Regions from separate parts of the Streptomyces odontomachicola genome, predicted to be linked through region 1. Evidence: riboswitches for the same ligand, from Rfam matches in the RefSeq annotation. Region 1 holds a riboswitch; each other region holds the start of a gene.
What was found. Region 1 has a riboswitch for cyclic di-AMP ahead of ABEE00_RS32285 (M23 family metallopeptidase). Riboswitches for the same ligand answer to the same signal wherever they lie in the genome.

Region 2: linked by a shared signal. The riboswitch ahead of ABEE00_RS15885 (M23 family metallopeptidase) and the one ahead of ABEE00_RS32285 (M23 family metallopeptidase) in region 1 are both predicted to bind cyclic di-AMP.
Region 3: linked by a shared signal. The riboswitch ahead of ABEE00_RS10745 (transglycosylase family protein) and the one ahead of ABEE00_RS32285 (M23 family metallopeptidase) in region 1 are both predicted to bind cyclic di-AMP.
Region 4: linked by a shared signal. The riboswitch ahead of ABEE00_RS33495 (C40 family peptidase) and the one ahead of ABEE00_RS32285 (M23 family metallopeptidase) in region 1 are both predicted to bind cyclic di-AMP.

What each region holds. Positions count from the first base shown of each region.
Region 1 is NZ_JBCFOK010000023.1:76,522-82,027, reverse strand. It holds gene ABEE00_RS32295 (PPOX class F420-dependent oxidoreductase) at 1-175, shown strand, start outside; gene ABEE00_RS32290 (aldo/keto reductase) at 267-1,211, opposite strand; gene ABEE00_RS32285 (M23 family metallopeptidase) at 1,716-2,903, opposite strand; cyclic di-AMP (ydaO/yuaA leader) riboswitch at 2,917-3,143, opposite strand; gene ABEE00_RS32280 (PP2C family protein-serine/threonine phosphatase) at 3,471-4,787, opposite strand; gene ABEE00_RS32275 (PP2C family protein-serine/threonine phosphatase) at 5,171-5,506, shown strand, end outside.
Region 2 is NZ_JBCFOK010000007.1:315,769-321,274, reverse strand. It holds gene ABEE00_RS15900 (DNA gyrase/topoisomerase IV subunit A) at 1-94, opposite strand, end outside; gene ABEE00_RS15895 (M16 family metallopeptidase) at 466-1,821, shown strand; gene ABEE00_RS15890 (M16 family metallopeptidase) at 1,848-3,221, shown strand; cyclic di-AMP (ydaO/yuaA leader) riboswitch at 3,585-3,746, shown strand; gene ABEE00_RS15885 (M23 family metallopeptidase) at 3,762-4,595, shown strand; gene ABEE00_RS15880 (GntR family transcriptional regulator) at 4,745-5,503, shown strand.
Region 3 is NZ_JBCFOK010000005.1:157,923-163,428, reverse strand. It holds gene pcaD (3-oxoadipate enol-lactonase) at 1-467, shown strand, start outside; gene ABEE00_RS10755 (oxidoreductase) at 912-1,829, shown strand; gene ABEE00_RS10750 (response regulator) at 1,928-2,665, shown strand; cyclic di-AMP (ydaO/yuaA leader) riboswitch at 3,206-3,363, shown strand; gene ABEE00_RS10745 (transglycosylase family protein) at 3,381-4,649, shown strand; gene ppdK (pyruvate, phosphate dikinase) at 4,912-5,506, opposite strand, start outside.
Region 4 is NZ_JBCFOK010000026.1:77,603-83,108, forward strand. It holds gene pcrA (DNA helicase PcrA) at 1-1,535, opposite strand, end outside; cyclic di-AMP (ydaO/yuaA leader) riboswitch at 1,830-1,963, shown strand; gene ABEE00_RS33495 (C40 family peptidase) at 1,987-3,186, shown strand; gene ABEE00_RS33500 (hypothetical protein) at 3,335-3,688, opposite strand; gene ABEE00_RS33505 (C40 family peptidase) at 4,056-5,324, shown strand; gene ABEE00_RS33510 (class II aldolase/adducin family protein) at 5,449-5,506, shown strand, end outside.

The DNA of each region.
Region 1 (5,506 bases):
GCCCATCGCCGCCGACCCCAACGACGCGACGGTGGACGAACTCGTCGAGATATACAGCCTGATCCGCGGCGACCACCCGGACTGGGACGAGTACCGGAACGCCATGGTGAACGACCGGCGGCTCGTCGTACGGCTCAACGTGGAGCGGGTGTACGGGCACATCCAGCGCCGATAGACACAGCACCTGAGGGGCGCCGTACGGGTCTTCCGTACGGCGCCCCTCAGGTGGCCGGACCACTAGGTGATCAGCCCTAGGTGACGACCCCTTACGCGGACGCCTCCGTGAGCTTCGCCAGCTCGTCCTCCGTCAGCACCGTGCCGCCCACCGCCATCAGCGCGGGAAGCTGGTCGACCTTGCGGGCGCTGGCGATCGGCGCGGTGACCGTCGGCTGGGCGGCGAGCCAGGCGAGGGCGATGGTCGCGGCCGACGCGTCGTGGGCGCGTGCCACCTCGTCCAGCGCGCGGAGCACCCGCTGGCCGCGCTCGGAGGCGAGGTAGTCGGCGACGCGGGAGGCGCGCGCGCCCTCGGGCTCCGTGCCGGGGCGGTACTTGCCGGTGAGGAAGCCCGAGGCCAGCGCGTAGTACGGCATGACGCCCAGGCCCTCGCGCGCCGCGATGCGCTCGAGCTCGCCCTCGTACGTGTCGCGGGACATCAGGTTGTAGTGCGGCTGGAGGCCCACATAGCGGGCCAGGCCCTCGCGCGCGCTGAAGTCCAGGGACTCCTGGAGGCGCGCGGGGCTGATGTTGGAGGCGGCGATCTCGCGGACCTTGCCCTCCTTGACCAGCGCGTCGAGCGCGGTGAGGAACTCCGACACCTCGACGCTCTCGTCGTCGTAGTGCGTGTAGTAGAGATCGATGCGGTCGGTGCGCAGCCGGCGCAGGGAGTCCTCGACCGCGGCCTTGATCGTCGTCGCGGCGAGGCCGTTGTTCGGCGCCAGCGCGCCGACCTTGGTGGCGATGACGACCTGGTCGCGCACGGAACTGCCGCGCTCCGCCAGCCACTTGCCGATCACGGTCTCGGACTCGCCGCCCGCGTTGCCGTCCACCCAGGCCGAGTAGACGTCGGCGGTGTCGATGAAGTTGCCGCCGGCGGCGAGGTACGCGTCCAGCACGGCGAAGGAGGCGGACTCGTCGGCGGTCCAGCCGAAGACGTTGCCGCCGAGCGAGAGGGGGGAGACGGCGAGCGTGCCGAGGGGGCGCCGGTCTTCCATGGAGTGAGGGGAAGGGGTGTTCCGGGTGGTGTCAGCCATGGCGTAGACCGTAACTCCGCCGCTTCCGCCCGGCACGGACATTTCCCTGCGGACAAGCCCCGTAAGGGGAGGCCGGACGCCGAGGCCAGGGCCCGAAGCCAAGGCCACTAGGGGTCTCGTAAGGGGAGGGCGGAGCCCCTAGGGATCCCGTACGGGGAGGGGCCGGCGGCCCTGGTGTCGGGGGGTGAGCCACCAGGACCGCCGGGGTCTTCCGTACGGATGCGTACGGATGCGTGCGGAGGGGAGAGGGGGCAGGGGAGGCCCCCGTTCGCCGCCGCCCCGTCCCCTCCTGCTGTGCGCGCCGTGGAGGCGACAGGTCGGATGGTGCGCTGACCGGTCGGACCGCCCGGCAGTCCGAGGCGGCGGCGTGGATGTGAGCGGAACGTTCCGAAGCGGGAGGCGGGCGGGGTGGGGAGGCCGTCCCTTACGGGGCCGGCCCCGTAAGGGACACCGCGCGGCGCCTCCTCAGACGCTGAGCCCCTTGCCCCGGAGCCACGCCAGCGGGTCGATCGCGTCGCCCCCGCCGGGGTGCACCTCCACGTGCAGGTGCGGGCCCGAGGAGTTGCCGGTGGAACCGACCCTGCCGATGACGTCGCCGGTGCCGACCTTCTCGCCGGCCGACTTGTTCATCGAGGACAGGTGGCAGAACCACAGCTCCGTACCGTCGTCCAGCTGCAGCACGATGCGGTAGCCGAACGAACCGGCCCAGCCCGCCTCCTTGATCGTGCCGGAGTGGATGGCCTTCACCGGAGTACCCGTAGGGGACGCGAAGTCCTGCCCCGTGTGGGTGGACTGCCACATGCCGCCGGAGGCGCCGAAGCCCTCGGAGAGCGTGTAGTTGGAGACCGGCAGCGTGAAGGAGCGGGCCAGCTTGGCGAGCCGCTCGGCCTCCGCCTTCCGCTTCTTCTCCGCCTCGATCTTGGCCTTCTTCTCGGCCTCGGCCTTGCGCTCCGCCGCGGCGTTGGCCTTCGCCTTCTCCGCCGCCGCGTGCGCCGCCTGCTGCGCCGCGGCCTCGCGGGCCTTGGAGTCGGCGTCGTTCTGCTGCTGTTCGGCCTGCGCGAGTATCCGGGCGCGCAGCGCCTCGCCCGCGTCGGTGCGGCCCTGCTGCGCGTCGCCGTCGGTGATCCCGGCCTGGCTCAGGGGCGCGCCCGCGAGCACCGAGTCGTCGGCGGACTCGTCCGCCAGCAGGCGGCCGACGCCGGGCAGCTCCTTGGCGTCCGGGATCTTCTCGGCGGCCGAGGCGAGGTCGGGCATCGAAATGGGCGCCGGCGCGCGGTCCTTGGCGGTGGCCATGCCGCCGGCGCCGACCGCGGCGATCACGCCGACGCCGAGCACCGCGCCGCTGCGGGCCATGCCGCCGCCGCGCTGCTTGCCGACCCTGTGCCGTCCCCTTACGGGGCGCAGGGACTCCTCGGTCGGGTTCCACTCGCCCAGCGGGCCGCCGTCGCCCGGCTGTTCGTCGGAACCGTACGCCGCGACGGGTATCTCGGCGGTCTCGGCCGCGGGGAAGAAGGTGGTGGCGGGCCCGTAGGGGTCGGCCATGCTGCCGTACTCGTCGTACCTGCTCCGGGGCCGGTCGTACGCGGCGGCCTGCGCGTACGGTGCGCCGCCGGTCTCCGGCGGGGCCTCGGGGGCATGCCTGTTGGACGCCACGGGGGGCGTTCTCCTTTCCTTCCTTCTCGCCTACCGGGTTAGCTGACGGGTTCGGAGCAGGAAGGTCTCCTACGGGTGCCTCGTGGGAGAAGGCACCCGATTCACCCCGGACCTCCCGTACGGCCCCTAGGGGTCGGACGGTGAGGAACCCTCCTCGGGCGACCGTGTGGACGGCCGTCGAGCAGGGGTGGTTCCCCGGTTCCCTCGGTGCTGCCTATCGAGTTGTGGCTCGTGATGGAGCACGTACGGGATTCGGCGACGGCGCACGGTGCCGTCTCTCGTGACGGCAGTGACGACCGCGCTGCGTTATCGAACGTTAATAGAGTCGGTGGCTTTATTCCAAGCCGTTCCGGTGATTTTGTAGTCGCCGTCGCCCCGCAGTTTCCGCCCAGCGGAGGGCAATTGGGGCGCTGAATCACCCGTTTTGAGCCATGCGATCGCCGAGAGTGACCAACGCGGGCCGCGATCGCGGCGGTTGAGGAACGGTCACGGCGCCCGGCGGCCTTCACGTGCTCCTCACGATTTTGCTTCTCGAACGTGATCATGGACCGGCCGCGCCCCGGACCGTCACCCCTGGTCAGACCCCGTACCCCTAGGGGCTCCGTCTCCGCTAGGAGCTCCGCTTCCCCTAGGGGCTCCCTCTCCCCTAGGGACTCCGTCTCCCTTGGGGACCCCGTCCCCCTCAGGGGCTTCGCCCCCGGGCGCCCCACTCCTGGGCAGCCGTCCGAAGGCCGCCGCGCTGCCTCCGGCGAAACCCGTACGGGGCTTCTCGTGCAGCACGGAACCGGAGCGCCGCGCCACGAGCAGCGCCAGGTCGTCGGTGGTGCCGCCGCCCCCGGTGTACGCGAGCACGTCCGCCATCACGGCGTCGAGCAGCGAGTCGGCGGTGTCGAAGCGCAGGCCGGCGAGGCGTTCGGCCGGCTCGTAGAAGGAACCGTCGAGATGCGATCTGGCCTCGGACAACCCGTCGGTGTAGAGCAGCAGTTGCGAGCCCACGGAGAAGGTGACCTCGTCGGCGCGGTCGGGCCACACCCCGAGCTCCGGCATGCCCAGCGGCAGCGCGTACCCGGTCGGATCCAGGCTCCGCACCGTCCCGTCGCCCTCGATCAGCAGCGGCGGAGGGTGGCCGCGGTTCACGATGCGCAGCGTGTCCGGGCGGTCGGCCGGCACCTCGGCCAGCACCGCGGTGGTGAAGCCCTCGAACTGGTCGAGCCCCCGCCGCCGTTCGCCCTCCCTGTGCAGCGCCCACTCGAGACGCGCGGTGAGACCCTCGAGGGTCCACTCCTGCTCGGCCGCCTCGCGGAAGGCGCCGAGCACGATGACCACGGCCTCCACCGCGCCCATTCCCTTGCCCCTGACATCGCCGACCAGCATCCGCGTCCCGTAGGGGGTCTCCTGGACCGCGTACAGGTCGCCGCCGATCCGCGCGTCCGTCTGGGCGGCCTGGTACCGGGCGCCGAACTCCAGCGCCCCGATCCGGGAAGGCGGCAGCGGCAGCACCGCGCGCTGCGCCGCCTCGGCGATGCCGCGCGCCGAGGCGAGCTCCGCGTCCCCGCGGCGCAGCGCGCGGTTGATGCCCAGCGCGAGCACGGCGACGGTGACGATGGTCAAGGTCCGCATCGCGTCGCCGAGCGGGCTCTGGTCGCCGTCCAGGGCCAGCAGCGCGCCGAAGAACACCGAGGCCAGCACCCCGATGACGGCCGTGCAGCGCTGCGTGCAGAACGGCGCGGCCACCAGCGGAGCCGCGGAGAAGAAGGGCCCACCGGTCATCTCGGGGGCCGGGAAGAACACCCGGCACAGCACCCCGAGCGCCAGCAGGAGCGCCGGAATCCACCGCGCGAACCACGGGGCATTCCGCCCTATGACGGGCACGTTCTTCCGCACCGGACGGCTTCCTCTCCTGCTGTGCTGCTGCGCTCGGGCACCGTCCCAATCTGGCCGCTCGCCTACGGGTCGGCCACTCGGCCTCCGCCATTCGTCCGGACCGGGTTCTCCCTTACGGGAAGGGTCACCCCCTAAGGGATGCCGGGCCCTAAGGGCCTGGTCCCGGGCCCCCGGAGGGGTCGGCCCCCTAGGTGAGGGGCACCCCTACGGGTCTGGCCCGGGGCCCCGGAGGCGCCGGCCCCTAGGTGAGGGGCTCCCCCTAGGGGTTCCGCTGGGGACCTGCCGCGCAACCCGATCGCGCCACTCCATGCCGCGCGGCGGGGCCCGCGACGTTCCACTGGTAGCCGGGAGCCGTCACCGGGACACGAGGGAGAGCGCCGGGCGTGGGAACGGGCAGAGCGGTCAGGGCGCAGAACACGGCCGTGTGGCCGCAGACCTGGGTGCGCTGGCTGCCGCCGCTGTTCATCGTGATCGCGGTCGCCCTGGAGGTGACCGTTCCGCCGCGGTACTTCTTCGGCTCCCTGCTGAGCGCCTCGGTCCTGCTCGGCGCGCTGGTCTACCCGCCGCTCGGCACCCTCGCCACGGGCTTCGCCTGCGCCCTGATGCTGGTGATCCTCGACATCAGCGCGACCAAGGAGTACAACGAGCACCTCTCCGGCGCGATGATCACCGTCTGCATCGTCACCGTCCTGGTCACCCTGCTGTCGGTGGCGCGTGTA
Region 2 (5,506 bases), on a different contig from region 1:
AGGAGCCCTGCATCTCGTCGACGACGTCGATGTCGAAGATGCGCTCTTCGAAGTCGTCGTCCGGCGGCGGGGTCTTCGTACTGCGGGGGGCCATCGCGGCTGCGGCTCCTTCGGTGCGTGTGCGGTGCGAACCTGCGGCTCTGCCTGACAGAGGAACGCGGACCATTGTGGACCGCGCCACCGACAGCGGGCGCCCCGACCCGGCGGAGCGCGGGCTGCCGACCGCTTCAGCGGCCTGGGAAGCCCGCTTCCGCCGTCCCGGGAGCCCGCTTCCGCCGGCCAGAACGGCGCCTCCGTGACCGGTGCCGTGACCGGCCCCGTGAACGGGCCGCTGCCCGGCGTCGGCGGCGGGACTCCGTAGACGGTACGGGAACTTCGCCCTTTGTCGGCGCGGTTGCATACAGTGACAGGATCGCCTGACGCCAGACGACCACCAACTCCCGCGAGCGAAGGGACTGCACGCCCATGGGTCACACGGCCACGCCCCCGCCTGCCACCGGCGGGCTGACAGCGACCGAGCACAGGCTGGCCAACGGACTGCGGGTGGTGCTCTCCGAGGACCACCTGACGCCCGTCGCCGCGGTCTGCCTGTGGTACGACGTCGGCTCCCGCCACGAGGCCGCGGGCCGCACCGGCCTGGCCCACCTCTTCGAGCACCTGATGTTCCAGGGCTCGGCGCAGGTCAAGGGCAACGGGCACTTCGAGCTGGTGCAGGGCGCCGGCGGCTCGCTGAACGGCACCACGAGCTTCGAGCGCACCAACTACTTCGAGACCATGCCGGCCCACGAGCTGGAGCTCGCGCTGTGGCTGGAGGCGGACCGGATGGGTTCGCTGCTGACCGCACTCGACGACGAGTCGCTGGAGAACCAGCGGGACGTGGTCAAGAACGAGCGCCGCCAGCGGTACGACAACGTGCCCTACGGCACCGCCTTCGAGAAGCTGGCCGCGATGGTCTACCCCGAGGGCCATCCGTACCACCACACGCCCATCGGCTCGATGGCCGACCTGGACGCCGCCTCGCTCGAGGACGCCCGCGCCTTCTTCCGTACGTATTACGCGCCCAACAACGCGGTGCTCTCCATCGTCGGCGACATCGACCCGGAGCAGACGCTCGCCTGGGCGGAGAAGTACTTCGGCAGCATCCCCGGCCACGAGGGCAAGCACCCGCCGCGGGACGGCTCGCTGCCCGAGACCCTGGGCGCCGAGCAGCGCGAGGTCGTCGAGGAGGACGTCCCGGCGCGCGCCCTGATGTCCGGTTACCGGCTGCCGCACGACGGCACCCGCGAGGGCGACGCGGCCGACCTGGCGCTCACGGTGCTCGGCGGCGGCGAGTCCTCCCGGCTGCACAACCGCCTGGTGCGCCGCGACCGGCTCGCGGTCGGCGCCGGGTTCGGGCTGCTGCGTCTTGCCGGCGCGCCCTCGCTCGGCTTCCTGGACGTGAAGGCGTCCGGCGGGGTCGAGGTGTCCGCGATCGAGGCGGCCGTCGACGACGAGCTGCGCCGGTTCGCGGAGGAGGGCCCGACCCCGGAGGAAATGGAGCGCGCCCAGGCCCAGTTGGAGCGCGAGTGGCTGGACAGGCTCGCGACCGTCGGCGGCCGCGCCGACGAACTGTGCCGGTACGCCGTCCTGTTCGGCGACCCGCAGCTCGCCCTCGGCGCGGTCTCCCGCGTCCTGGACATCACCGCAGACGAGGTGCAGGCGGTCGCCGCTGCCAGGCTGCGCCCCGACAACCGCGCCTCGCTGGTGTACGAACCGACCGCCGAAGCCGCCGACGAGGCCGAAGAGACCGAGGCCGACGAGAACGAGGAGCACGGCCAGTGAGCGACGCCGAAGCGCCCACCCCGGAGATGACCTTCCACCCGCAGCCGCGCGGCGGTCAGCCGAAGCCCTGGGCGTTCCCCGCCCCGGAGCGCGGCACGCTGCCCAACGGCCTGACCGTGCTCCGCTGCCACCGCCCTGGCCAGCAGGTCGTGGCCGTCGAGATCTGCCTCCAGGCGCCGCTGGACGCCGAGCCCGAGGGCCTGGACGGCGTCGCGACGATCATGGCGCGGGCCTTCTCCGAGGGCACGGACAAGCACGACGCCGAGGAGTTCGCCGCCGAGCTGGAGCGCTGCGGCGCCACCCTCGACGCGTACGCGGACCACCCCGGCGTCCGGGTCTCCCTGGAGGTCCCGGCCTCCCGGCTGCCCAAGGCGCTCGGGCTGCTCGCCGACGCGCTGCGCGCGCCCGCGTTCCCCGACGGCGAGGTCGAGCGCCTCGTCGCCAACCGCCTGGACGAGATCCCGCACGAGCTGGCCAACCCGGCGCGCCGCGCGGCCAAGGAGCTCTCCAAGGAGCTGTTCCCCGCCGAGTCCCGGATGTCCCGGCCCCGGCAGGGCACCGAGGAGACCGTCGCGCGGATCGACGCCGCCGCCGTGCGCGCCTTCTACGAGGCCCACGTACGCCCGGCCACCGCGACCGCCGTGGTCGTCGGCGACCTGGAGGGCACCGACCTGGACGCGGCGCTCGCCGACACCCTCGGCGCCTGGACCGGTTCCTCGGCCGAGCCGCTCCCTGTGCCCCCGGTGACGGCGGACGACAGGGGCCGTGTCGTCATCGTGGACCGGCCCGGCGCCGTGCAGACCCAGCTCAGGATCGGGCGCATCGGCCCGGACCGGCACGACAGCGCCTGGCCCGCGCAGGTGCTGGGCACCTACTGCCTGGGCGGCACGCTCACGTCGCGGCTCGACCGGGTGCTGCGCGAGGAGAAGGGCTACACCTACGGGGTGCGCGCCTCGGGCCTCGTGCTGCGCTCCACCGAGGACGGCGCGGGCGGCGCGGCGCTGCTGTCCGTCTCGGGCTCGGTGGCCACGGACGTGACGGGCCCGGCGCTCGCCGACCTGTGGAAGGTGCTGCGCACCCTCGCCGAGGGCGGGCTCACCGACGAGGAGCGCGACGTCGCCGTGCAGAATCTGGTGGGCGTCGCGCCGCTCAAGTACGAGACGGCGGCGGCCGTCGCCGACACCCTGGCCGACCAGGTCGAGCAGCACCTCCCCGACGACTACCAGGGGCAGCTTTACGCCCGCCTCGCCGAGACCGGCACGGTCGAGGCCACGGCGGCCGCGGTGAACGCCTTCCCGGCCGACCGCCTGGTCACGATCCTGGTCGGCGACGCGTCGCAGATCGCGGAGCCCGTGCGCGAGTTGGGCATCGGCGAGGTCACGGTGGTCACCGGGGGCTGAGGCCGTACGGGATCCCGTACGCGGCGCACCGAAAGGCGCATAGCGGGCAATTCGGATGGCTCGGCCAGAAGGGGCCGGGGGCGGAAGCAGTCGCCCCCGGCCCCTTCGCGTGCCGCGCCTGTGGTGATCCTGTGTTCGTTCACGGCCGCTTTCGTGCCTGGCCCCTGCCGTTCGCGTGCCGAAACCTGACCCCTCCTGAGCTGAATGTCCGCCATGTCCGGCGTTATGCCCGAAATGGCCCGTGGTGCCCGGGTGGTGGGTGTGGCAAGGCCAACAAAAACCCGGATCGGCTTGGTGGTCCGTTGATGGCCCGTTTAGCTTCGGTGCCGCTCCTCGTCAGAAGTGACCGCGCCCGCGGCCGACGGAGAGCCATCGCCGAGTCCCCGTACGGCGCGAGCCAGGGGAGCCGGGGACCCACACGTCCCTTGGGGTGAATCGGCCGCCTTCGCGCGAGCGGTGGCGACCGTAGGAGACCTTCCTGCTCCGAACCCGTCAGCTAACCCGGTAGGCGAGAAGGAAGGAAAGGAGTCGCGCCGACTCATGGCGTTCATCCGTGCCACCGGGAAGCACCGTGCGCCCAGCCGCACCCGCCGCAGGGTCTCCTCCGGCGCCGCAGGCATCGCGGGCATAGCCGCCGTCGGCGTCGTCGGCGCCGTCGCCTCGCCCGCGCTCGCCGACGCCGGCTCGCCCTCCCCCGACGACACCGGGCTGACCCGGGCCATCGACCTGGACGGCTCCGTCGCCGACACCGTCGCGCACCAGGCCGACGCGCAGCAGACCGCCGCCGAGAAGGCCGAGGTCGAGGCCGCGGCGAAGAAGGCCGCAGCCGAGGCCAAGGAGAAGGCCAAGGAGGCCAAGAAGAAGGCCGAGGAGGCCAAGCGCAAGGCCGCGGCCGAGAAGGCGAAGAAGGAGCGCGAGGAGCGCGAGCGCTCCGCCCGCGCGGCCGAGTCCAAGCGCGCGCAGCTCAGCGGCTACATGGCGCCCGTCGCCAACCCGCAGCTCTCCACCCCGTACCAGTCCTCCAGCGGCCTGTGGTCGTCCGGCAGCCACACCGGCGTCGACTTCCACGCCGACATGGGCACCAAGGTCAACGCCGTCGCCGCGGGCGAGGTCGTGGAGGCCGGCGACGGCGGCGCCTACGGCAACAACATCGTGATCAAGCACAAGGACGGCCACTACAGCCAGTACGGCCACCTGTCGTCCATCGGCGTGTCCGTCGGCCAGACCGTGAGCGCGGGTCAGCAGATCGCGCTCTCCGGCAACACCGGCAACACCACGGGCCCGCACCTGCACTTCGAGATCCGCACCGGACCGGACTACGGCTCGGACATCGACCCGGTCGCGTACATGCGCAGCAAGGGCGTCTCCCTCTGAGTCCGAGTCTCCGAGACCGGCCCCTGAGTCCGACTCGCTGAGAAACGGCCCCCGACCGCATGACGGCCGGGGGCCGTTTTCACGCCGTATTCACGGGAATTGACCTCGGCGCATCGGAATTCCCGCGCGCTTGCCATACAGTCCATGCCATGCGAATTTCCGCGCACGCGGTCTGTTCGGCGATCCGCGACGACATCGTCGGCGGGGCGTTCCCGCCCGGCGCGCGGCTCACCGAGGACGCTCTGGCCCGGCGGTACGGCGTGTCCCGGGTGCCGGTGCGCGAGGCGCTGCGCACCCTGGAGTCGGAGGGCTTCGTGTGCACCCGCAGGCACGCCGGCGCCTGCGTGGCCGAGCCCACCGCGCGGGAGGCCGCCGACCTGCTGGAGGTGCGCGCGCTGCTGGAGCCGCTGGGCGCGGCCCGCGCGGCGCAGCGCCGCAGCGGCGCGCACCTGAAGGTGCTGAGCGGGCTGGTCAGGCTCGGCCAACAGCGGCTTGACCAGGGGCAGTTGTCGGATCTGCGGTCACTGGAGCAGTGGTTCCACGAGACCCTGGCGCAGGCCACAGGGAGCCCGGGCCTGACCTCGCTGCTCACCCAGCTCCGCCGCAAGATCGCCTGGCTGTACGCGGTGGAGGCCCCGGCCCGTACGGCAGCGGCCTGGCAGGAGTACGGCGCGCTCACGGACGCGGTGGCGCGCGGCGACGCGGAGCGCGCCCGTTCCCTGATGGCCCGGCACACCGAGCGCACGGCCGCGCTGCACCGGCTGCGCGGACCGCACGCTGAGCCCCCGGGGCGGCCGTACGCGGAGTCCCCGAAAGGGCCGCGGGCCGAATCCACGGAAAGGGCATCCCCGAAAAGCGCCGTGAGCGAAACGAAACCTGCCGTCAACACGGCACGCGACCGCATTTAACAG
Region 3 (5,506 bases), on a different contig from region 1:
GGCTGCACCTCGCCGTGCACCATCCCTCGCGGGTCTCCCGGCTGGCGCTGGTCTGCTCCTCGGCCCGCTTCGGGGAGCCGTCGGCGTGGCGCGCGCGGGCGGCCTCCGTGCGCGAGGGGGGTACCGAGGCCATGGTGGCCTCGCGCCCCGGCACATGGTTCGCGCCCGGCTTCGAGGGCGCCGGCCCTCTCCTGTCCGACCTCCGCGCGACGGACGCCGCCAGCTACGCCGCCTGCTGCGAGGCGCTCGCCGCTTACGACCTCCGCCCCGCGCTGCCGCGCGTGACGGCGCCCGTCCTGGTCGTCGCCGGCCGCGACGACCCCGCGACACCGCCTTCGCACGCCCGCGAGCTGGCCGACGCCATCCCGGACGCGTCCCTTCTGGAGCTCCGCTCCGCCCACCATTTGGCGAATGCGGAGCGCCCCGAGGCGGTCACCACAGCGCTTACGGCTTTTTTCGCCGGTTAACCGCCGACGATTTCGCGCTGCTGGTTACTTCCCGCTGCGGCGGAATTTGGGTGGGTGGTTGCGCCCGACTTCTGAGTGACGGCCCGCCCTACGACGCTCCGCGCCTCCGGCCGGGCCTTGCTCCGATCTGCGGCGTCCCCGGGTGACGCACGAACGAGCCGTCACGCCGGGTGCGTGGGCCCGCGCCCCACGACTCGCTGCGGGCCTCCGCGCCACCGCTTCCGCACTCGCCTCCCCGTACGAGCTGTGGGCAGTCGTTCCGCAGGGGCGGAACGGGTGGGCACAGCGGACGCAAGACCCCGCACCCGCCCAGCCCCGCACCCAAAAGGGGCCCGGGGCGAAGCCCCGGAAAAGGGGGCAATCAGGGGGCAGCCCGTAGCGGAAGGGAAGTCGAGGGGCGCGGGGCTCTCCCCGAACACCACCCCGCGCCCTACCCTGTGCCGCATGGGCTGGACCGCACGCAACATCCCCCCACAAGCCGACCGCACGGTCATCGTCACCGGCGCCAACAGCGGCCTCGGCTACATCACCGCGCGCGAGCTCGCCCGCCGCGGCGCCCGCGTCCTCCTCGCCTGCCGCAGCGAGAAGCGCGGCACCGGGGCACGCGACCGCCTCCGCCACGAAGTACCGGAAGCGCAAGCGGAGTTCAGGCAGCTCGACCTCGCCGACCTCTCCTCCGTACGCGCCTTCGCCACCGCCCTCCCCTGCGACCGCGTCGACCTCCTGATCAACAACGCGGGCGTGATGGCCGTGCCGTACGGCCGCACGGCGGACGGCTTCGAGACGCAGTTCGGGGTCAACCACCTCGGCCACTTCGCGCTCACGGGCCTGCTCCTGGAGCGCCTGCTCGACGCACCGGGCGCCCGCGTCGTGACCGTGTCCAGCCTGGCGCACGCCCTGTCCAACATCGACATGAGCGACCTCAACAGCGAGCACCGCTACCGCCGCTGGCCCGCGTACGCCGCCTCCAAGACGGCGAACCTGCTCTTCGTGCACGAGCTCGCCCGCCGCGCGGCCCGCAAGGGCCTCGACCTGACGGCCGCCGCCGCGCACCCCGGCTACTCGGCGACCGAGCTCCAGGAGAAGGGCGCGCGCGAGGCGGGACGCCAGGCGGTGCGGCGCATCATGCGCACCGGCAACGCGCTGCTCGGCTCCTCGGCCCAGCTCGGCGCCGCCCCCACCCTGTACGCGGCGACCGCGCCCCGCGTCCCCGGCGACGGCTTCTACGGCCCCCGCATCCTCGGCGTACGCGGAGGCCCTGGCCCCTCCTGGCGCGCGCCGTGGACCCGCAACGACACCGCGGGCGAGCGGCTGTGGGCGGCATCCGAGCAGCTCACGGGGGTCGGCTACGGGGCGCTGTAGCCGCTCCAGCGCACGGCCCCGCACGCCGCCTCCGTACGCCGTCCACCCCTTGGACGGACGCGTTCCGCCCCTCGTACACGTGCGCTACGGTGTCGCGCATGAAGCAGCCCGTCCGCGTACTCGTCGTCGATGACGACTTCATGGTCGCGAGGCTGCACAGCACGCTCGTCGAGCGCGTCGACGGCTTCGAGGTCGCCGGCAGGGCGCACAGCGGAGCCGAGGCGCTGTCCCTCTTCCACGAGCTCAAGCCCGACCTCGTACTGCTGGACATCTACCTGCCCGACATCCCGGGCCTCGACGTGCTGCGCGGCCTGCGCGGCGGCGAGGCCCCGGACGACGGTCCCGACGTGCTGGTCGTCACGGCCGCGCGGGACGCGGAGACGGTGCGCGGGGCGCAGCGCGGCGGGGCGGTGCAGTACATCATCAAGCCCTTCGAGCCCCAGCTCCTCCAGGAGCGGCTGCGCGGGTACGCGGAGCGCCGCCGCGAGCTGGCCGCGCTGTCGGCCGCCGGGCAGGACGACGTGGACCGGCTGTTCACCGGTTCGCCGTCGCCGGCCGCCGCCGGTCCGGTGGCGGGCGGCGCCGCCAAGCCGCTGCCGAAGGGCCTGACCGAGCAGACCGCCGGGCTGGTACGCGGCACGCTGGAGTCGCACGCGGGCGGCGAGGGCCTCTCGGCCTCGGAGTGCGCCGAACACAGCGGGCTGTCCCGGGTGAGCGCGCGGCGCTATCTGGAGCACTTCGTGGCCACCGGTACGGCGCGGGTCACGCTGCGGTACGGCACCACGGGCCGGCCCGAGCGCCGGTATCACCCCGAGCCCGTCCGCCACTCCCGCTGACTCCCGCCGGGTCAGGCCCCTTCCCGGGCCCTCCCTCTCCGCGCGCTTTACGCCGTACCGCCCCGCGTCAATTTCCGTGGCGCGGCGCACACTTGGCGGCCAATTCTCCGTGACCGCGGCCACTTTCCTCCGGCGCACACCCGGCGCGCACTGATCATTTTCCCCGTAATACCCACGGGAAATGCCGTACGCCACAAGATCGAATTTCCCGATTTCCGTGACCCAGGCCACAGGAAATCGGTGAGTTGGACCACAGGAAAAACTCTTTGCGGAGCGGCGAGTTCGGCGTTCATGACAGATCAAGCCAGTGAATCATGGCCATGACCTGGGCGGTTGGTCATGCGTTGTGACTCGGTAACGGAATGGAACGGATCACCGAAGAGCTCCGCTGATGTCCGCTTCCTTGTGGTCGCGAATTTCGTCTGCTTAGTGTTCATGCCGCCACCGCACGTCCCATGCGGTGGTTCCGTGGCCGGGACGCCGAATCCTGCCGCCCGGCACGCGGAAACAGACGACGAACAGGGCGGCAGGAGCGGGGGAACCAGGTAAGCGCCGTAACCGCGCACCCGACCGGTGCCGGGAGCGGCTAGGGGTGAAGCCATCCCCGCGGAAAGCACCAAGGAGCGCTTTCGCGGAATGGCCGGGCAGCTCCAGCCCGAATCCGACAGCTCACCTCGCAGGCGTAGGAGAGGAAACGCACAGCTTTATGGCCACCATTTCTGAGCGCGCCCGCAAGAGCCGTCACCAGACCCGCCGCATGGCCCGCATCTCGCTGGCCATCACCGCGGGCGGCGCGGGCATCGCCCTTCCGCTGCTCGGCGCGGGCAGCGCGCACGCCGCCGACGTGAGCACCTGGGACAAGGTCGCCCAGTGCGAGTCGGGCGGCGACTGGTCCATCAACACCGGCAACGGCTACTCCGGTGGCGTCCAGTTCGACCAGCAGACCTGGTCGGGCCACGGCGGCACGCAGTACGCGCCGAGCGCCGGCGAGGCCACCAAGGAACAGCAGATCAAGATCGCTGAGAAGGTGCTGGCCGAGCAGGGCCCGAGCGCCTGGCCCAACTGCGGTCCCAAGGCGGGCCTGAGCCAGGGCGGTCCGTCCCCGGACCTGGGCGGCGACAGCGGCAGCGGTTCGCAGCAGCAGAGCGAGCAGAAGCAGCAGGCTCCGAAGCAGGAGGCCCCGAAGCAGGAGGCGCCCAAGCAGGAGTCCGCGCCGAAGCCGCAGTCCGCTCCCAAGCAGCAGGACGCGCCGCAGAACGCCGGCACCACCTCGTACAAGGTCGTCTCCGGTGACACCCTCGGCAAGATCGCCGACGCGAAGGGCGTCCAGGGCGGCTGGAAGAAGCTGTACGAGGACAACCGCCAGACCGTCGGCGGCAACCCGAACGTGATCTTCCCGGGCCAGAACCTGGACCTCAAGGGCGGCTCGGGCTCCGGCTCGGGTGACGCGGGTGCGAAGCCGCAGGGCTCCGCGAAGGCCGCGCCGTCCGCCGCCGACGAGGCCAAGAAGGCGGAGAAGTCCGCCGACCAGGCCGAGAAGAAGGCCGAGAAGAAGGCGGCCGACGTCAAGAGCGTCGGCGGCGACTACGTGAAGCCGGTCGACGCGCCGACCAGCACGCCCTACAAGGCGTCCGGCGGCTCCTGGTCCAGCGGCAGCCACACCGGCGTGGACTTCTCCGCGCAGTCCGGCACCCCGGTGAAGGCCGTCACCAACGGCACCGTGGTCAAGACCGGCAACGGCGGCGCCTACGGCAACGAGGTCGTCATCAAGGGCGAGGACGGCAAGTACACCCAGTACGGCCACCTCACCTCGGCCACCGTCCAGGCGGGCCAGAAGGTCAACGCCGGCGACCAGATCGCCATCTCGGGCAACACCGGCAACACGACAGGACCCCACCTGCACTTCGAGGTCCGCACGGGCCCCGAGTACGGCAGCGACATCGACCCGGTGGCCTACCTCCAGGAGCACGGCCTCAACGTCTGATCCCCGAGAGGGGGTTGTGGGAACCCCTTACGGAACACGGGTCCGAGCACAGGATGCCCGGCACTGCGGCGGCAGTGCCGGGCATCCGGCTTTTGTACGGGGACAGCGGGAGAACCCCGGGGACACCGGGAAACCCCCAAACGCAAAAACGAGGGGGCGGCACCTCCGCACAGGTGCCGCCCCCTCTTCGTTCCGGCCCCCGTGGCGCCGCCGGTGAGGGTAAGTGGGGCGACGCGCAAGGGGCCGGTGGCCGGTCAGTCCGTCACGCCTGGCCGGCCGCCGCACGGCCCGCTTCGAGGCGGGCCACCGGGATGCGGAACGGCGAGCAGGACACGTAGTCCAGGCCCACCTCGTGGAAGAAGTGCACCGAGTCGGGGTCGCCCCCGTGCTCGCCGCACACGCCGAGCTTCAGGTCGGGGCGGGTGGCCCGCCCGGACTCGACGGCGCTGCGTACGAGGGAGCCCACGCCGTCCTTGTCGATGGTCTCGAAGGGGGAGATACCGAAGATGCCCTTCTCCAGGTACGCGGTGAAGAAGCTGGCCTCCACGTCGTCACGGGAGAAGCCCCACACGGTCTGCGTGAGGTCGTTCGTGCCGAAGGAGAAGAAGTCGGCCGACTCGGCGATCTGACCCGCCGTCAGCGCCGCGCGGGGCAGCTCGATCATGGTGCCGAGGGAGAGCCCCAGCTCGACCCCGTACTTCTGCTCGGTCTCCGCGATGACCTGCTCGGCCTCCTCGCGGACGATCTCCAGCTCCTGCACGGTGCCCACCAGCGGAATCATGATCTCCGCACGCGGATCGCCGTTCGCCGCCTTCCGCTCGGCCGCGGCCTCCGCGATGGCCCGCACCTGCATCGTG
Region 4 (5,506 bases), on a different contig from region 1:
TACGCCTCGTCCACCCGGGGCAGCGCCTGCGGGAAGGTGATCTTCTCGCGGGAGGCCAGCGCCTCGATCATGGCCTCGGCGCGGTCGCCGATGCCGCGCTTGGGCACATTGAGGATCCGGCGCATCGAGACCGAGTCCTCGGGGTTGGCGAGCACCCGCAGATAGGCCAGGACGTCGCGGACCTCGCGCCGCTCGTAGAAGCGGACGCCGCCGACCACCTTGTACGGCAGGCCGACGCGGATCAGCACCTCTTCGAAGACGCGGGACTGGGCGTTCGTACGGTAGAAGATCGCGACGTCGGAGGGCTTGGCCTCCCCCGCGTCGGTGAGGCGGTCGATCTCGTCCGCGATGAACTGCGCCTCGTCGTGCTCGGTGTCCGCCACATAGCCGGTGATCGCGCGGCCCGAACCGGCCTGGGTCCACAGGTTCTTGGGGCGGCGGTTCTCATTGCGCTCGATGACGGCGTTGGCGGCGCTGAGGATGGTCTGCGTGGAGCGGTAGTTCTGCTCCAGGAGGATCGTGGTCGCGTCCGGGTAGTCCTCCTCGAACTGGAGGATGTTGCGGATGGTCGCGCCGCGGAACGCGTAGATCGACTGGTCCGCGTCGCCGACCACGCACAGCTCGGCCGGATCGTCCCCGCCGCCGACCAGCTCTCTGACCAGGGCGTACTGGGCGTGGTTGGTGTCCTGGTACTCATCGACGAGCACATGCCGGAAGCGGCGCCTGTAGTGCTCGGCCACGTCAGGGAAGGCGCGCAGCAGATTCACCGTGGTCATGATGATGTCGTCGAAGTCCAGGGCGTTGGCCTCGCGCAGCCGTGCCTGGTACATCGCGTAGGCCTCGGCGAGGGTCTTCTCGAAGCCGTCGGCGGCCTGCGCGGCGAAGTCCTCCTCGTCGACCAGCTCGTTCTTGAGGTTGGAGACCTTGGCGCTGAAGGACTTCGGCGGGAAGCGCTTCGGGTCGAGGTCGAGATCGCGGCAGACCAGGGCCATCAGCCGCTTCGAGTCGGCCGCGTCGTAGATCGAGAAGGACGAGGTGAAGCCCAGCTTCTTCGACTCGCGGCGCAGGATGCGCACGCACGCGCTGTGGAACGTGGACACCCACATCGCCTGCCCGCGCGGGCCGACAAGCTCCTCGACCCGCTCCTTCATCTCGCCCGCGGCCTTGTTGGTGAAGGTGATCGCGAGGATCTGCCCCGGGTGCACGCCCCTGGCGCCGAGCAGATACGCGATGCGGTGGGTCAGCACACGGGTCTTGCCCGAGCCCGCGCCCGCGACGATGAGCAGCGGCGATCCTGTGTGCAGCACGGCGTCGCGCTGCGGCTCGTTCATCCCCTCCAACAGCGCCGCGGTGTCCACGACGGTGCGCGGGGCGCCGTCGCGATACCACGGGTCGCGGGCACCGCCGTCCAAGGCGCCCGCGAAGAGATCGTCGGGTGCCTGCTCGGGGCCCTCGGGATCCGGAGGAGGCGGCGGCTCCTCCTCGGCCGGGGGCTCGAGGTGCGCGAGATAGCTGTCGTCGAAGAGGCTGCTCATCGTCGTCCGAGTCTAGGCGCCACCGCTGACAGGCTGACGCCGTACGCCGGAACCGGCCTGGAAACAGCGGCCCCCGATTCGTTCCCGGCCCGCCCCGGGCGCATTTCCGGGCCGCTCGACGAGGGCGCGGTGAACTCCCCGTACGACCCCTGTGACCTCCCCGTGTGCACTCGGCAACGAAAAGATAACGGACGTATCGCACATCGCCCTTCACATCAGCCACACGCCTTCGCTACCGTGCGTGCGGGCAGTCCGCACCGCTTCGCCGGCGAAAGCGCCGGCACGGGCCGCCCCCGCCGAGTCCGGCCGCACGCGCCGGAGCCGGGGACCCACCGCGTACGCACGTACCGCAGGGGTGAATCGGAGCGCTGACGCGCACCGTAGGGCCGCCTTCCGACGCCCGAACCCGACAGCTAACCCGGTAGGCGGAGCACGGAAGGAGCCGCCGGCCTTGGCGTCCCATCGCAAGCCGCGCACCCGCATACTTCAGTCCGCCAGCACGAAGCGCGGGGCCATAGGCGTCACCACCGCCGCCTTCGCCTCCGTCACCCTCCTCTCCCAGGGCGCCTCGGCCGCACCCTCCGACGACGGGGCGGGCAGCGGCGGCCACACCGGCAGAGCCCCTGTCGAGGATGTGCAGAGGCAGGTGGACCGGCTCTACCACCAGGCCGAGTCCGCCACCCAGAAGTACAACGAGGCCAAGGAGCGCACCCGTTCCCAGCGTTCGAAGCTGGAGGGCGCGCTCAACCAGGTCGCGCAGCGCACCGAGAAGCTCAACGACGCGCGGCGCACGCTCGGCACCTACGCGGCCGCGCAGTACCGCACCGGCGGCATCTCGGAGACCGCCACGCTGCTGCTCACCCAGGATCCGCAGGGCTTCTTCAAGCAGAAGCACATGATGGACAGGATGACCGGCCGCCAGAAGGAGGCCGTCGCCGAGTACGAGAAGCAGCAGCGCGCGGCCGCTTCGCAGCGCTCCGAGGCGACGCAGCGGCTCTCCTCGCTGGCCTCGACGCAGCGCAAGCTCAAGGACAGCAAGCAGGAGGTCCAGGGCAAGCTGGCGGACGCGCGGAAGCTGCTGTCCCGCCTGACCGCGCAGGAGAAGGCCCGGCTCGACGCGCTGGAGCGCAAGAAGGAGGCCGAGGCGCGGCGCAAGGCCGCCGAGGCGGAGAAGCGGGAGCAGGAGCGCCGCGAGCACCAGGGCGGTTCCGATTCCGGCTCCGGTTCTGGTTCCGGTTCCGACGCGGGCTCGGGCTCGGGGGCCGGTTCGCAGGAGGGTTCCGGCGGGGGTTCCTCGGCGTCCTCGAAGGCGGAGAAGGTCATCGCCTTCGCCAAGCAGCAGCTCGGCAAGCCCTACGTCTGGGGCGCCACGGGCCCGTCCTCGTACGACTGCTCCGGGCTCACCCAGGACGCCTGGAAGTCGGCCGGCATATCGCTGCCGCGCACCACCTGGGACCAGGTGAAGATCGGCACGAAGGTCTCCAAGTCCCAGCTCCAGCCCGGTGACTTGGTCTTCTTCTACGACGACATCAGCCATGTGGGCATCTACGCGGGCGGCGGCCAGATGATCCACGCGCCCAAGCCGGGGGCCAACGTGCGCTACGAGTCGATCAACTACATGCCGTTCCACTCGGCGGTGCGGCCGGGCTGACGGCGGGCCGCGGCGCACCGCCGCCCGGGCCTCCGCGCCGGCCGGAAGATCCGGTACGGGCCCGCCCCGCCGCACCCCGGCGGGCGGACCCGTACCGCACTCCTCCGGCCTCCGCTTCTGCTTCCGCTACGCCGGACTCAAGCCCCGCTCAGGTCCACAGGACGGCGATGAAGATGTTCGCCGTGGTCAGCGCGCCGATCGTGCCGAGCACGGAGGACGGCACCTTCTCCTCGTCGCGTTTCACGTAGACCAGGATCAGGACCACCACCAGCAGCGCCAGCTTGATCCCTATCTTGATGTTGTTCACGGGGTTGCTCTCGGCCTGGTTGAGGCCGACCAGCACCGCGCCCGTGACCAGCATGGTCAGCGCGCCGTGCAGCATGCCGGGGGAGATCCGCGCCTCGCCCGTGCGCAGCGACTTCATCTGCGCGAAGAAGCCGCCGAGCAGGGCGGCGATACCGACGATGTGCAGGGCGACGAAGATGTTGATGAGCACGTTCATGGCTCCGGAGGGTATCCGGGGCCATAACACGACCTGTCGGTCAGGGTGGGCGTATGTCCCGCATCGGTCGCGGCCCAACCGGAACGCGTCGCTCCACGGCCCGCGCCGTGAGCCCGCCTCTCCCGCGTGAACGAATGCGGTCAGTCGCGGTCAACGCCGCACGACGGCTCGGGCCGCGCGGCTAGCGTCCTCGCCAGGTGGCCGGCCCCGCCCCTCGGGACCGCCGGCCGCCCCCGCCGAGAACCGGCGGCGGCCGCATTCCCCCTGTGGCGGCCGCCGCCGGTTCCCCTCGCGGGCCGTACGACGCCCGGCGCCGCACCGGCGCCGCACCGGCGCCGCTCAGCACTCAAGGGAGTGACGGCCGCACATGGCCTCCCACCGAAAGACCTCTCCCCGCTCTTTCTCCCCTCGCTCCTCTTCTCCCTCCGCTCTCCCCTCGGCTCCCCGGCACCGCTTCGAACCCCACCCGACACAGGGCTCACGCCCGCACCCTCACCGCAGGCCGCGGGCCCCGTTCTCCGTACCGCTCCCCGCTCCCCTCCCCCGCTCCCTCTCGCTGCCGCTTCCCGCAGGCGCCGCACGCGCGCTGTCCGGGAACGCGGCCCGCGCCGTCCTCACGCTCGCGATCGCCGGCACGGCCACCGCCACCGCGTACGAGGGCTCAGGGCACGCCGCGCCCCGCCCGTCGGCCGAGCAGATCAAGTCCCGCTCCGACGCGCTGCACCGCGAGGCCGAACGGGCAGCCGAACGCTCCAACGGCGCCCAGGAACGCGCCGACCAGGCCAGACACCATCTGGAAGACCTGCGCGACGAGTCGGCGCGACGGCAGTCCCGGCTCAACTCGGCCCGCGACGAACTGGGTTCCTTCGCCACCGCGCAGTACCGGAACGGCGGCCTCGACCCCGCACTGCAACTCGTCCTCTCCTCCTCCCCCTCGGACTACCTCGACCGCGCCGCCGTCACCGAACGCGCCGGCGTCCGCCAGTCGGACGCCGTACGCCAGATCACCGAACAGGCCAGGTCAGCGCGCCAGGTACGCGAGGAGGCCGCGGAGACGGAACGTTCACTCCGGCACGCCTCGGCCGCCGCGCGCGCCCACAAGCGCACGGCCCGCAACAAGGCCGAGGCCGCCGACCGGCTCCTCGACCGCCTCCCTCCGGACGAACGGGCCCGCGTACTCGGCGATCCCCTCCCCCGCTCCGGCGACGACTCCGCCGGCACCCACGCCTCCCACACCAGCCGGGCCCCGGGCGGCGCCGCGGGCCGCGAGGCGCTGGGCAAGGCGTCCGGACGCGCCGCGCAGGCCCTGGCGTTCGCCCGCGCCGCCCTGGGCAAGCCGTACGTCTGGGGCGCGACGGGTCCCGACTCCTACGACTGCTCCGGGCTCACCCAGGCCGCCTGGCGGGCCGCCGGAGTGTCGCTGCCGCGCACCACCTACGCCCAGATCGACGCGGGCACCCGAGTCCCGCGCTCCCAACTCGCCCCAGGCGACCTGGTGTTCTTCTACGACAGCGTCAGCCACGTGGGCATCTACACCGGGAACGGCACGATGATCCACGCCCCGCGCCCCGGCACCGCCGTCCGGTCAGCACCGGTGGACGAGATGCCGTTCGCGGGGGCCGTGCGCCCCGCGTGAGCACGGCGAAGACAGGGTCCGGGTGAGTTCGCGGAGTTCACGGGCCCCACAACTCTGGTCAGTTCACGTACGTACAGGTAGCTTCCGCATCCGTACCGCGTGCGCGATCAAGAGGAGCAGGCCCATGTCGTACCCCGCCGACCCCACGGAACAGGCCGGCGCCGGCACCCACCGCCCGCAGC